3 regions of the uncultured Rummeliibacillus sp. genome follow, and region 1 is predicted to be linked to each of the others. Evidence: riboswitches for the same ligand, from Rfam matches in the RefSeq annotation. Region 1 holds a riboswitch; each other region holds the start of a gene.
What was found. A riboswitch is a leader RNA that binds a small molecule or an ion and turns the genes downstream of it on or off. The one in region 1 is predicted to bind lysine.
Positions count from the first base shown of each region.

Region 1 (4,669 bases):
CCCATCGATACATATTTTTTGACTTCAGTTGTATTTCCAGTAAAACAATGGACTACTGCTTTATTGATAAGATCTGAATGGTTTTCCATGATTTCCACGAACCGTTCGTGTGCATCGCGAACGTGTAAAAAAAGTGGCATGTCCAACTCTCTTGCTAATTCTAATTGGGCTTCAAAACATTTCTCTTGGATTTGTTGCGATGAATACATCCGATTAAAATCTAGTCCGCATTCACCGATTGCTACCACTTCAGGATGTTGGGCTAATTGCTTTAAGCTTAGAATCGAATCTTGTGTAAATTCACTAGCTTCATGTGGGTGAATTCCTGCAGTAGAAAAGAGAATGTTGGGATATTGTTTTGCTATTGTAAGACTCTTTTCACTTCCGCTAACGCTTGAACCTGTTAGGATCATCTGTCCAACCCCGCTTTGAATTGCACGGTCTACTACTTCGTTTGAATCCTTTGCGAAACTTTTTTCTGTTAAATTTAAACCAATATCTATTAATGAATGCATTACATATGCCTCCTGCAATCTCTATATGTTCATTGTAGTGAAATACTTTGTGCATGTCACTATTCGTAGGCTGAAGGATAGATTTATCGAAAAATGAATACGACAAAAAACAGTTGGAAGATGTTTAACTCTTCCAACTGCCTTTTAATGCTTCTCTTGAGCTTTCGCAATATCTTTAGTTTGTTGAACTGTGCCATACGGATGTTGAACAGGAGCATAGATTGAATATAGTTTAATAGGTTTGTTGCCTGTGTTAATGAGGTTATGCCATTTTCCTGCAGGTATGATAAAAGCATCATCACCATGAACTTCTCTACGGAAAGTTAGTTGATCTTTACTATCGCCCATTACAATAACACCTTGCCCATCTTCGATTCTTACAAATTGGTCAATATGAGGATGGATTTCCAATCCTATATCATCACCAACCTCAATACTCATAAGTGTTAGTTGTAAATGTTTACCTGTCCAAAGGGCAGTACGATACGTATTGTTTAGTTTAGTAGCGCTTGCTATATTGATAGCGAAAGGATTCTTTCCATAATCTCTCAACAACATTGACTCATTATTATTCATAGGTGTACTTACTAGTTGAGGCGTAGAAGTTTGTGGGTAGGGCATAGCAACAGGTTGATACCCATGAGGTGATGGATACCAATTATAATAACCCTGGGTTTGTGAATAGCAATGTGTACATGGATACCAATTATAGTTATTTTGCATTTTTATCAATCCTTTTCTTAGGCTTCCATCATCAGTATATTCGTCAATTTGAAAAGTGTGACAGATGTCTGAAGGTGGTAAGTGGCAAGCGATAAAAGGAATGTAAATACAAGAGAATAAGTTTCATCGATGCTTTCGAACTTTGAAACTCCAAATAAAAAACTCACGCTTATCTTATTTGATACGCGTGAGCTTTAATGTTGAATATAAATAATAATAGTAAATGAAGATTTACTTATAATGTTATTTCTTCTTTTTCATCCACTACTTTCAATACTTCTTGTAAAGCGCTTGTCTCTTCGTCATTTAAAGGAATAATAGGTAAGCGAACGCCACCAACTGGGACTCCTTTAATATTCAATGCTGCTTTCACCGGTGATGGGTTTGGAGCGGCAAATAATCCTTTGAAAATTGGTAGAAGCTTACGATGATCTTGAGCAGCTTCTGTTGTATTGCCATTTTTGAATTTTGAAATCATTGCTTGCATTTCGTTGCCAATAATGTGTGATGCAACGGAAATGACACCTGTGGCACCAATTGATAGTGCAGGTAATGTTAAACTGTCATCACCAGAATATACTGCAAAATCTTCGGGTGTTCGGCTAATGGTTTCAGCCATTGCATCTAAGTTACCACTAGCATCTTTAATCGCAACGATATTAGGAATTTGAGCTAGGCGTACAGTTGTATCGACTGCCATATTAATCACGCTGCGGCCAGGAATATTATATAAAATGATTGGCAGTGTTGTTTCTTCAGCGATGGCTTTAAAGTGTTGATATAATCCTTCTTGAGAAGGTTTGTTATAGTAAGGAACGACTAGCATAATTGCATCGACACCAGCATTTTCAGCTTGTTTTGTCAATTCAATTGAAGCACTTGTATTATTAGATCCTGTACCCGCTACAACAGGAACTCTTCCGTCCACTATTCTCACAACAAATTTAAATAATTCTACTTTTTCCTCTGTAGATAGTGTAGGAGATTCACCTGTTGTTCCAGCCACTACAATCCCATCTGTGCCATTTGCGATTAAATGATTTATCAAGTTTTCTGCAGCAGGAAAATCGATTTCACCTTTCTGATCAAATGGTGTCACCATAGCCGTTAAAATTTGTCCAAAATTCATACTTCTCCACATCCTTCATTATTTTATATAAATAAACTAGAGGGAGAAGGGCAATTAGTAAGTTAACGCAAAAAAGCAACAACGAGGCTACGTTGTTGCAGTAGAAACAGTTTCATTTCTGTGCGTATGATAGCCCTCCATATAGATAACTACATGACAGTTCTGTATTTATTCAACAACAGAACCAGCTTCGAGAAAAATGAGGTTCTCTCCACTTCGGCAAATCCCCCTTTTCACAATCATCAACGGATCTCATTATCCTCCAATTGTGTACTAATGGTTTTTGCTCCTCTATCCTTACTTCAAAGAAAATATTGAAATAAGTGAATATTTAATTTAATGGAATGATACCACTTTTTTTACAGGATTGCAATGTCATAAATATTAGTTGTGTTATAACAGGTAATTATAAAATATATAAGACCTTACGATATACTTAGCTAGGGAGGGATATGGGGATGAGAAGAATAGTTGATGAATTAGCAACAACTATTTACGAAGTAGGTAAATGTTTGCTAAAAAGTTTTTCATATTTTATGGCAGGATTTATTTTAGTTAGTATCCTAATTTATAGTATTGTTTGGTTAATAAAATTTTTTGCATAAGGAATTTAATTTCTAAAGGAGGATGCACTATGACAAGAGATGAAAATGAAGATGAATTATGGGATGTTTATGATCAAGATCGTAGACTAACCGGAAGATTACATAGAAGAGGGGATCAAATGGATGAAGGAGACTATCATCTGGTAGTCCATGTCTGTATTTTTAATAGCGAAAATCAGTTATTGATTCAGCAAAGACAGCCTTGGAAAAAAGGGTGGCCAAATATGTGGGATTTATCAGCTGCTGGTTCTGCAGTAGCGGGAGATACTAGTCAAAATGCGGCAGAAAGGGAAGTAAAGGAAGAATTAGGACTAGTTATTAACCTATCAAATGAAAGACCACGATTTACGATAAATTTCCCTAATGGATTTGATGATTATTATATGATTACCCAAGATGTAAACATTGAAGAACTACAATTACAGGAAGAAGAAGTACAGGCTGTTAAATGGGTAGAACAGCAGGAACTAATGCAAATGGTTGAAGATGGAGAGATGGTACCTTACTATTTTTTACACCAAATTTTTGAATTAAAAGAGATTTGGGGCAGTCATAAGAGAAAGGACTTTTCAAGGGGAATCATAAAATAAGATTGGCCTTATTAATAATATCTTGCTTCTGAATTTTGCAAAGTTTTAGCTTGAATCGTTTGAATCTTTCTAATAAATGAAGCATTACTAACATTTAAAACAATTTGGAATTGCTGATATCTAGTTTTATGGTAAGATATTATTAACTGCTCCTAATTTTAATGATGAAGTAGTTTTTACATTAACTGTTCATTTTTATACTTCTAATATCTTGCTATTTTTAAAGAAAAAATAATAGTACATCTTGGGAATAGAAGTGTTAGAAAAAGAATAAAAATGATTGAACAAGGGGGTTGTGAATTTTGGAGAATAACAACAGATATGTACCATCAAAGTTTAATGCATTGTCTAAAACAGATGATGGTGGTGTCATTTTATACAATAGCTATACGGGTGCTATTGTTGATTTTACAGATAAAGAAAAAGCAGAGGTTATGGAGTCCTTAAAAAGGTCTGGTACAGATTCTTTAGATAGTGATGTGAAGAATGCTTTATTCGAAAATGGATTTATCGTTCCAGAAAACGTAGATGAAAAAAGAAGAGCTGAATATTTGCACCAATCGATGCACCGTACTGATATGTTGCACCTTATTCTGATGACAACAGAACAATGTAACTTCCGTTGTACGTATTGTTATGAAACATTTGCACGTGGAAAAATGACAGATGAAACGAAAAACGGCGTAAAAGCTCTAGTAAAGGAACGAGCAAATACATTAAATAATTTACATATTAGCTGGTTCGGTGGTGAACCGCTCCTCGAATTAGGGATTATAGAAGAATTATCAAATACGTTCATGGCTGAAGCAAAAGAATATAAAATTGATTATTCGGCTGATATCGTTACAAATGGTTTCTTTTTAACAAAAGACGTGTTTGAAAAGTTACTTTCTTGGGAAGTACGCCAATACATGGTGACAATTGATGGTGTTCAAGCAGTTCATGATCGTCGTCGTCATATGGCTGGCGGTCAAGGTACATTTGAAAGGATTATTGAAAACCTAAAAACAATAAGAGAAGTAGATGGACAATTTGATATGACCATTCGTGTCAACTTCGATGAAGATAATCTACAAGAAACTGGCGATCTCATTCAATTTTTAAAAG
Region 1 covers NZ_CAKQBI010000009.1:85,414-90,082, reverse strand. The annotation lists gene Q0977_RS08165 (TatD family hydrolase) at 1-515, opposite strand, end outside; gene Q0977_RS08160 (cupin domain-containing protein) at 660-1,238, opposite strand; gene dapA (4-hydroxy-tetrahydrodipicolinate synthase) at 1,474-2,367, opposite strand; lysine riboswitch at 2,490-2,669, opposite strand; gene Q0977_RS08150 (hypothetical protein) at 2,826-2,972, shown strand; gene Q0977_RS08145 (NUDIX domain-containing protein) at 3,002-3,562, shown strand; gene Q0977_RS08140 (radical SAM/SPASM domain-containing protein) at 3,865-4,669, shown strand, end outside.

Region 2 (4,669 bases), on a different contig from region 1:
TACGATCAATTTTATCAATCGTATCATATGCAATGTCAACTGTTCGAACAGCAATTATTTCATTTGCCTTTTGTTGAATAGATTTAATAATTTCTTCACTTTCTTTACTTGCATCCATACTGGCAGCAGCAAACTTATTAATCTCTTTTGCAACTACTGAAAATCCACGTCCTGCTTCTCCAGCCCGAGCCGCTTCAATACCAGAGTTCAATGCTAGTATTTTGGATTGCATGGAAATCTTCTGTAACTTTTGCATAACATTTTGCATTTCTCGATTTTCAAATTTCAATTCATTCATCAAAGTGGAAACATTAAGGTTTTCGTTTTCAGTGTTGATCATATCTTCAACCCCCTATGTATAAAGTTCTCTACTAAATAGTATAACACCTATTTGTCTAATTTTTCTGATTTTTATGTAAGGTTTATTAACATGTTTTCTACAAATAGGCCAATATTTGATATCATATATCTATTTTAATTCCAAAGGATCATACAGAAAAAGCTGTCACCCAAAACGTGAGATGACAGCTCTATTTTTATTTTAAAGCGCGGTTTAAAAATGCCTTCGTCCGTTCGTGTTTCGGATTATTAAACACTTCATCAGGGGTATCGTCTTCAACAATTACACCTTTATCCATAAATACAATCCTATCCGAAACTTCTCTTGCAAACTCCATTTCATGCGTAACAATAATCATGGTTAATCCGGACTTTGCTAATTCCTTCATAACCTTTAAAACTTCTCCAACCATTTCAGGGTCAAGCGCTGATGTTGGTTCATCAAATAATAATGCATCAGGCTGCATGGATAAAGCTCGAGCAATCGCAACCCTTTGCTTTTGTCCACCTGACAATTGGCTAGGTCTCGCATTTAAATAACGATCCATACCAACTACCTTTAGATATTTCATAGCTACTTCCTTAGCTTCCTCTTTTGAACGTTTTAAAACCTTTGTTTGCCCAAGGATACAGTTACTTAATACGTCACAATTATTAAATAGATTAAATTGTTGAAATACCATTCCTAAATGCGTTCTAAACGTATTAAGATTATGCTTATCTGCTAGAATATTTTTACCTTTATAAAAAATCTCCCCGCCACTTGGTGTTTCAAGCAAGTTTATGCAACGCAAAAGTGTTGACTTTCCTGACCCAGATGATCCAATAACACATACTACTTCACCTTTTTTAACAGAAAAATTAACGTCTTTTAATACTTCATGTGTACCAAAGGATTTACTAAGATGCTGAATATCGATAATGGTTTCCATAGTTTTTTCTCTCCTTTGTACCTCTATTTCGTCTGTTCCGGTCTACGGATATATGTAGCGTCATCTAACATTTGATAATTTGCATTACCCGAGAGTTTACGTTCAAAGAATCGCAAAATTTGCGTAACAATAATCGTCATTACTAGGTAAATCACACATGCTACAAAGAATGACTCAAAGTATCGAAAGTTATTTCCTGCAATAGATTTTGTTTGGAAGTACAATTCGGTCACACCAATTACATTTAATACAGACGTATCTTTTATATTCATAACATATTGGTTTCCTGTTGCAGGTAAGATATTGCGCATTACTTGTGGCAACACAACATGAATCATTGTTTGCCAATGGTTCATCCCTATAGCTCGAGCCGCTTCAAACTGTCCTTGTTCAATACTCATAATCCCACCACGAACAATTTCAGCCATATAAGCGCCTGTATTAATCGATACGATAAAAATTGCTGCAAAAGTACGATTCATATCAATACCAAACAACAAATCTGATCCGTAATAAACGACCATTGCTTGCACAATCATAGGTGTGCCACGGAAGAACTCAACATAAATTGTTAAAATAGCATTGATAATTTTCAAGAGCCACTTTTTAGCTCCACCATTGCCCTTTGGAATTGTATTAATGACGCCAATAATCAAGCCGATTAATGCGCCAATAATAGTCCCGATTGTTGAAATAACCAGTGTCATCCAAGCGCCTCTTAAGAACATCGGCCAGTTATTTGTAATGATATTGATAAACCATTCTAAGCTCATTATTACTCCTCCTTAAAAGCATAACAAGAACTACCAATTGCAATAATCACAATCGGTAGCTCTTTAAGTTCAATATAACTATTTAGCTGCTGGTTGATTTTTGATCGCTTCATCCATGATTTGTTCACGGTCTGCTTCTGAAATTCCTTTAAGGATTTCATTGATCTTATCTGTTAAATCACTATCTTTTTGTAAACCAACCGCGATTGCTGTATCTTCTTCTGAAGTTTTAAATCCTTCGCCTTCAGTAAACTCTACCATTGCAAACTTGTCGTTAGCTGCTGTTGCTGAAACAGCTTCAGGTTTTTCTGAAACGTAACCGTCAATTTTACCTGATTCAAGTGCAACGCGCATTGCTGGGAAATTATCCATTGCAGTTTGTTTTTTAACGCCTTTAATTTGATCGATAACTGTATAGTGGAAAGTGTTCAACTGAGCCGTCACCTTCGCACCTTTGAAATCAGTAATTGATGTTGCACCATCATATTTGCTACCCTTTTTTACAACCATTACTAAATTAGATTTATAGTAGATATCTGAGAAATCTATTGTTTGTTTACGTTCTTTCGTTGGTGACATACCGGCGATAATGGCATCAATTTTCCCAGAAGTTAGTGCTGGTACAAGACCATCCCATTCTGTTTTCACAACAACTAATTTCTTGCCTAAACCATCTGCGATTTTTTGCGCAATTTGCACATCATAGCCGTTTGCGAATTCTGCATTTCCTTTAATAGCAACACCACCATTTGAATCGTCTGATTGTGTCCAGTTAAAAGGTGGATATCCTGCTTCCATACCTACTGTAAATGTATCTTGTTCCTCACCATTTCCTGATGATTCCGACTTTTTAGAATCGCCTGTGCCACATCCTGCTAATACAAGGATGGCCATTAATAAAACACCAGTTAATAATGTCCATGTCTTTTTCATATTTCCCTCTCCTTTAAAAACAGTTCCCTTATGTGTAGAAAAAGAGCTAAATGTCTAATCTTTGCATCTACCCGTTCAGCCAATTCTATTATTCATTGGCCATACAGGTACTTCGATACAAAAATAAAAGGAACCTGAGTTGAACTCAGGTTCCAGAATATATCTAGTCCCAAATCCTCCACTTTTATCCCAAAATGAGATAGCTCAACTCAATAAACCAGGGTAGCTTATTGAGACAGTCTTACAATTATTCATTGCAAGCCCAGCATGTAATATCGAGATCTATTACAAACTTCGGCAACATTTCCTTCTTCCCGGTTTCACCGCTCTCTCTAACTCCGCCAAGAACTAATAAATATCGCGCCTCTACCTCACCAATAAGTGAGGTCGTATTTACTTGTTGTGAACAGTCTACAATACTAGTGTTTTTCTGTCAATTCTTATTTTCTAATTATTTTTAAGATTTATAGTTTTCGGAAATCCATTGTTCATTCAAATAAATTTATTTACTATTATCCTTCTCTTAGAACATCTGAGAATTCGTAATAAACCTCACCTGTAGTTGCATCGATTCTTTCTATTCTTCTGTTTTGAGGGAAATCCATTACATAATCTAATCCATATAAAGTTACATCTTCATCTTCGTCTTCATAATTTATCGTACGTGCTAGTTTCATTTGTAAATGCTCTTTAAAAATTGTTTTAGCTACTTCTATAGACACAACAGGCTCCATATTCATCGCTAATAATTGTGATTCGTCAGGTAAAATAATCGAGCAATCACGAATTACACCTGTATAAACACCGACATTTACATGGATGGAATATTCATCCATACGAATTCCTTCATAATGGCGAATAAACGTGAATGTTGTGAATGGTTCAAAGTTAAACTCATCATCTTCATCTAAACCTTCATCTTCATCTGCTTCCATCTTTTCGAGTTCCTCAAAAAATTGACGTTCTTCTTCTGTTAAATCTTCTTCATTTAAAAATTCAATATCTTCATCTTCTTGAAGTTGATCTTCAAGTATATATTTATCATGAATATTGCCAATAATAGCTTCTAAAAATATTTTTGCCCTTTCTTCTAACAACTCTTCTGGCAATTCTTCTGACTCTTCCCATTCAACACTAGATTCATAATCTAATTGTAAATCATCAGTTCTTTCAATTTTAACTATTGGGTCTGCAGTCTGGACATTTTCTACATCCAATGAGTCATACCAGAATGTCCCGTTTTCTGTTTCTACTTTATACATATCATCCGTTACACCCAATAAGCTTTCCACTGATTGAGTTACTGTCACCGGCTTAAATTCATGTGTATCAGCAGCTTTTTCTTCTAAAAACTCTTCTGTTGTCGCTATTTGTCCATCTACATGGACTGCTAAATATTCACGATTTGGATAGTATACTAACTTCATCTCACCACTATCTTCAAATATGCCTAGTTGCACCAAAGGATATCGACAAATAATTTCTTTAGCATCTTCTGCTGAAATCTGGATATCTGGGTATGTTAATTGATAGTAAGATTGGAATAACACTGCCGAAATAATAAATCCTTGCTTATTAATTTCAATTGTTACCCCGGAATTAGGTATAAATAAATTTAAAGCCGTATCCTTTTCTTCAAAAATGACCATGTAAGATTCACCATTCCATTGTGTCATTTCTTTAAAATGCAAA
Region 2 covers NZ_CAKQBI010000007.1:56,608-61,276, reverse strand. The annotation lists gene Q0977_RS06415 (methyl-accepting chemotaxis protein) at 1-340, opposite strand, end outside; gene Q0977_RS06410 (amino acid ABC transporter ATP-binding protein) at 537-1,271, opposite strand; gene Q0977_RS06405 (amino acid ABC transporter permease) at 1,295-2,044, opposite strand; gene Q0977_RS06400 (transporter substrate-binding domain-containing protein) at 2,123-2,977, opposite strand; lysine riboswitch at 3,170-3,354, opposite strand; gene Q0977_RS06395 (hypothetical protein) at 3,490-4,669, opposite strand, start outside.
Region 2: another riboswitch for lysine. It lies ahead of Q0977_RS06400 (transporter substrate-binding domain-containing protein); the one in region 1 lies ahead of dapA (4-hydroxy-tetrahydrodipicolinate synthase).

Region 3 (4,669 bases), on a different contig from region 1:
AGTGAAATTGAAGATTTCGAATACATTGTAACTTCCTCAAATAAAGAAGCCTTTTTGCTCGAACTAAATTTGATAAAATTACATGATCCAAAATACAACATCATGTTAAAGGATGATAAAACATATCCTTATATCAAAATCACAAACGAAAAACACCCACGATTATTGACAGTTCGGAAAGTTAAAAAAGACAAAGGCAAATACTTTGGACCATATCCAAATGTCTATGCAGCAAATGAAACTAAAAAATTGCTTGATCGCTTATATCCTTTACGAAAATGCCAAACCCTTCCTAATCGTGTTTGCTTGTATTACCATATCGGTCAATGCCTAGCCCCTTGTATAAAAGATATAGAAAAAAAGGTATACGATGATATGGTTCAGGAGATTGTGAATTTCTTAAATGGTGGCCACGCAAAGGTTAAAGAAGAATTACAGAAAAAAATGTTAGCTGCTTCTGAACAGCTAGATTTTGAGCGTGCAAAAGAATATCGAGATCAAATAGCTCATATCGAGTCTGTAATGGAAAGACAAAAAATTACGACAACTGATTTTACCAATAGAGATGTATTTGGCTATGCGGTAGATAAGGGATGGATGTGTGTCCAAGTATTTTTTGTAAGACAAGGAAAACTTATTGAACGAGATGTATCTTTATTTCCTTCATATGGTGAACCGGAAGATGAGTTTCTAACTTTTGTAGGCCAATTTTATGAAAAGGCGGAACATATTAAACCGAAAGAAATTCTTATTCCCAAAGAAATTGAAGGAGATATGTTGCAACAAGTCTTAGATATCAACGTGTTACAACCACAAAGAGGAAATAAGAAGGAATTGCTTGATCTAGCATCAAAAAATGCTCAAATAGCAATTTCAGAAAAATTCCAACTAATCGAGAGACAAGAACAAAGAACAGTGGGTGCTTGTGAACAACTAGGTGATGCGATGAATATTGCTACTCCACTACGAATTGAAGCGTTTGATAACTCGCATATTTTCGGGGCTGATACTGTTTCAGCCATGGTTGTCTTTATAGATGGTAAACCTAGTAAAAAAGAATACCGTAAATTTAAAATCCAAAATGCAAATGCACATGATGATTATGGTGCAATGAGAGAAGTTATTCGTCGGCGTTATTCGAGAGTTTTAAAAGAAGGTTTACCACTTCCAGACTTACTGGTGACTGATGGAGGGAAAGGTCAGATGGAAGTGGCCAGAGAAATTTTGGAAGATGAGCTAGGGCTAGATATACCAATAGCTGGATTGGCAAAAGATGATAAGCATCAAACGTCTCAATTGCTTTATGGAAATCCGCCTGAGATTATTCCATTAAAACGAACTAGTGAAGCGTTTTATCTATTACAGCGTGTCCAAGATGAAGTGCATAGATTTGCAATTACATTCCATAGACAATTACATGAAAAAAATGCTATTACATCTATTTTAGATGAGATTCCAGGAGTAGGCCCAAAAAGGAAACAACAATTACTAAAACATTTTGGATCGATTAATAAGATTAAAAAAGCAACTTTTGATGAATTGCAAAAAGCTGGTGTACCTAAAAAACTAGCTCAGACAATAATTGACTTTTTTTCGGAAAAACGATTGCAAGGGAAGTAAATGATATGGTATCTTAGTGTCACCAATTAAAAATCACTGATTTAGTGATGATAGAGGCGCGGATTTCAATAGTACCCGACCGGAGGATGATTAGATTCTTTGAAAGTCGGTGAAAGGGGAAGCCGCCGAAGTTGCAAGTTTGCTAATTCCAACTTGCTGCTGGTTCTACATTGAAGAAATGTAGAATTGTCAGAGTCAAAAATAGATTCTGGAGGGCTATCTCACATGAATGTTCTTTTGAACGTGCATGCTAAGAGCAGCCTATTCACTTTATGTGAAGAGCTGCTCTTTTTTCATTAGAAGTCATTGTGAAAGTCGCCCACACATTCTGATGTAGGGGGAGCGTTTTGATGAGTACTTTAGTAGTGAAATTTGGCGGAACTTCCGTTGCAACAACAGAAAGAATTATGCATGTTGCTAAGCGCATTCAGCGTGAGAAAAAAAATGGATATGACATTGTCGTTGTCGTATCAGCAATGGGTAAAACAACGGATCAACTTGTGGATATGGCCCACGAAATTTCCGAATCACCTTCAAAGAGGGAAATGGATGTATTGTTGACCACTGGAGAACAAGTGACGATTTCATTGTTATCAATTGCATTACATAAGTTAGGAATCGAGGCAAAATCATTTACTGGCTGGCAAGCAGGTATTGTTACAGAACATGTACCAAGTAACGCGAGAATCGAGAACATAAAGCCAAAAGCAGTCAATGATGCGTTAAAAGCAGGGGAAGTGGCTGTCGTTGCTGGCTTCCAGGGGATAGATGACGAAGGAAATATTACTACGCTTGGACGTGGTGGTTCAGATACGACTGCAGTTGCTATTGCTTCAGCGTTAAATGCCGAACGTTGTGATATTTATACAGATGTTGATGGTGTTTATACGAGTGATCCACGATTTGTAAAAGGTGCTAGAAAGTTAAAGGAATTGTCTTATGACGAAATGCTTGAACTAGCGAACCTAGGAGCAGGTGTCTTACATCCACGATCTGTCGAAGTAGCAAAAAACCACAACATTCCTATGTCTGTTCGTTCGAGTTACGAGGATGTTGAAGGTACAATCTTGAAGGAGGAAATCGAAGTGGAAAAAGATTTAGTAGTACGTGGTGTTGCGTTTGAACCGGATATTATTCGTTTAACAGTATATTATAAAGAGGCCTATAATGGATCGTTAGCTAATATTTTTACAACATTAGCAAAAAATCATGTCAATGTTGATATCATTGTTCAAACGATTATTCAAGGAACACAACCATCTGTATCATTTTCAGTAAAAAAAGAAAATTTACAAGATACATTACAAGTTCTATCTGAACATAAAGATATCCTTGGATATGATCATATAGATTACGAAGGCGAACTAGCAAAAGTTTCAATTGTAGGATCAGGTATGGTATCAAATCCAGGTGTAGCAGCTTCCATGTTCGACCGTTTATATCGTGAAGGTATACCAGTAAAAATGGTAAGTACTTCTGAAATAAAAGTATCAGTTGTAGTACCACAAGAAGATATGTTAAAAGCTGCGAATGCACTACATGAGGAATTTGGTCTTTCATTAAAAGAAAAGGTTGCACAATAATAAAAAAGAAATGTATAGATATGTTAAAAGGACTTCACAAAAATAGTTTTAGTGGAGTCCTTTTGCATAAAAAGACTCTCTCACTAATATTCAATGAGAGAGTAATATTTTTTTGAATACCCGACGTATACTTAGATTATTATGTAATATAAGATTTTAAAGACATGCTAATCTTCTAAGTGGTATTAATCTATTATTCTTCTATTTTATCTTTTAAGTCCCATTTAATATGGAATTTGACTTGACCTTGCTTAACTTTTTTCTCTTCATAGCATTCCGTTAAAAAGCCACTACATTTTTGTTGGTTTTGAGCTAAAAAACCCGCTTCTAGACGAAAACAACGTTGGTCAAATTTAAGAATCTCTGGATCACCAGTTAAAGTACAAAATGCTTCACTTGCGGAAACCTTATCGATAGTCAAATCTCCCCAACCAGCTTCATGGAAGAAAGGGATTGCTTCTTCTAATTCATAGAGTGGAAATTTCCGGGCTAATTCTTTTCCGCTCCAATATAGAATATCTTCTTCATTTTTGCCCAAAATAGAAGATAGTACGTGATCACGGATTAATTCATATCCAAATTGTGTTATTTCATGCTTTTGTTGAGTAGACATTGAAGGTCCTTCTTTCATATTTTTTTGCCTATATTATTTCTAAAAAAGAAATATCAAATGCCAAGTAGGAAATCTCTACTTATTTAAGAATAATCTAGACAAGAACTACTTATATAAAAAGTTCATGATTCCTTGACGCTATTGTGGTATGAGAGTACAATAAACTTGTCATAATATTGTACCATTATGAAACAAGCAGTCAATAGATGTCCGGTTACAAAAACGTGGCAAAAAATTGACATCTTGTTTCCAAGTACTAAGGGGGGTAACAGTCTTGTCGAAAGATCGAGAGTTTTATTGGCGTCGTCTGCATTCTCTTCTTGGAATTATTCCAGTAGGGCTATTTTTGACGCAACACTTGTTAATCAATTTCTCAGCAACAAACGGAGAAGCATCATTTAACAAAGCAAGTGAATTTATGGGGAATCTACCATTTTTATGGTTCCTTGAGTGGTTCGTAATTTACATTCCTTTAATGTTCCATGCATTCTATGGTGTGTTTATTGCATTTACAGCATCACCAAATAACAAACGTTTTGGTACTTTCCGTAACTGGATGTTCCTATTACAACGTATTACTGGTGTATTCTTAGTAATTTTCATTGCTTGGCATATTTTCCAAACAAGAATCCAAAAAGCACTTGGTACAGAAGCTGACTTTAACATGATGGTTGATATTTTATCTAACCCAATCATGGTTGTATTCTATGCATTAGGTATTATCTCAGCTACTTTCCATTTAGCTAATGGTATTTGGTCATTCTTAGTAAGTTGGGGTATTACACAATCTCCAAAATCTCAAAGAGTTGCAACTTTCATCACAATGATTTTCTTTGTAGTGTTATCTGTAATC
Region 3 covers NZ_CAKQBI010000002.1:24,652-29,320, reverse strand. The annotation lists gene uvrC (excinuclease ABC subunit UvrC) at 1-1,620, shown strand, start outside; lysine riboswitch at 1,664-1,847, shown strand; gene Q0977_RS01805 (aspartate kinase) at 1,971-3,203, shown strand; gene Q0977_RS01800 (DUF2507 domain-containing protein) at 3,397-3,816, opposite strand; gene Q0977_RS01795 (succinate dehydrogenase cytochrome b558 subunit) at 4,091-4,669, shown strand, end outside.
Region 3: another riboswitch for lysine. It lies ahead of Q0977_RS01805 (aspartate kinase); the one in region 1 lies ahead of dapA (4-hydroxy-tetrahydrodipicolinate synthase).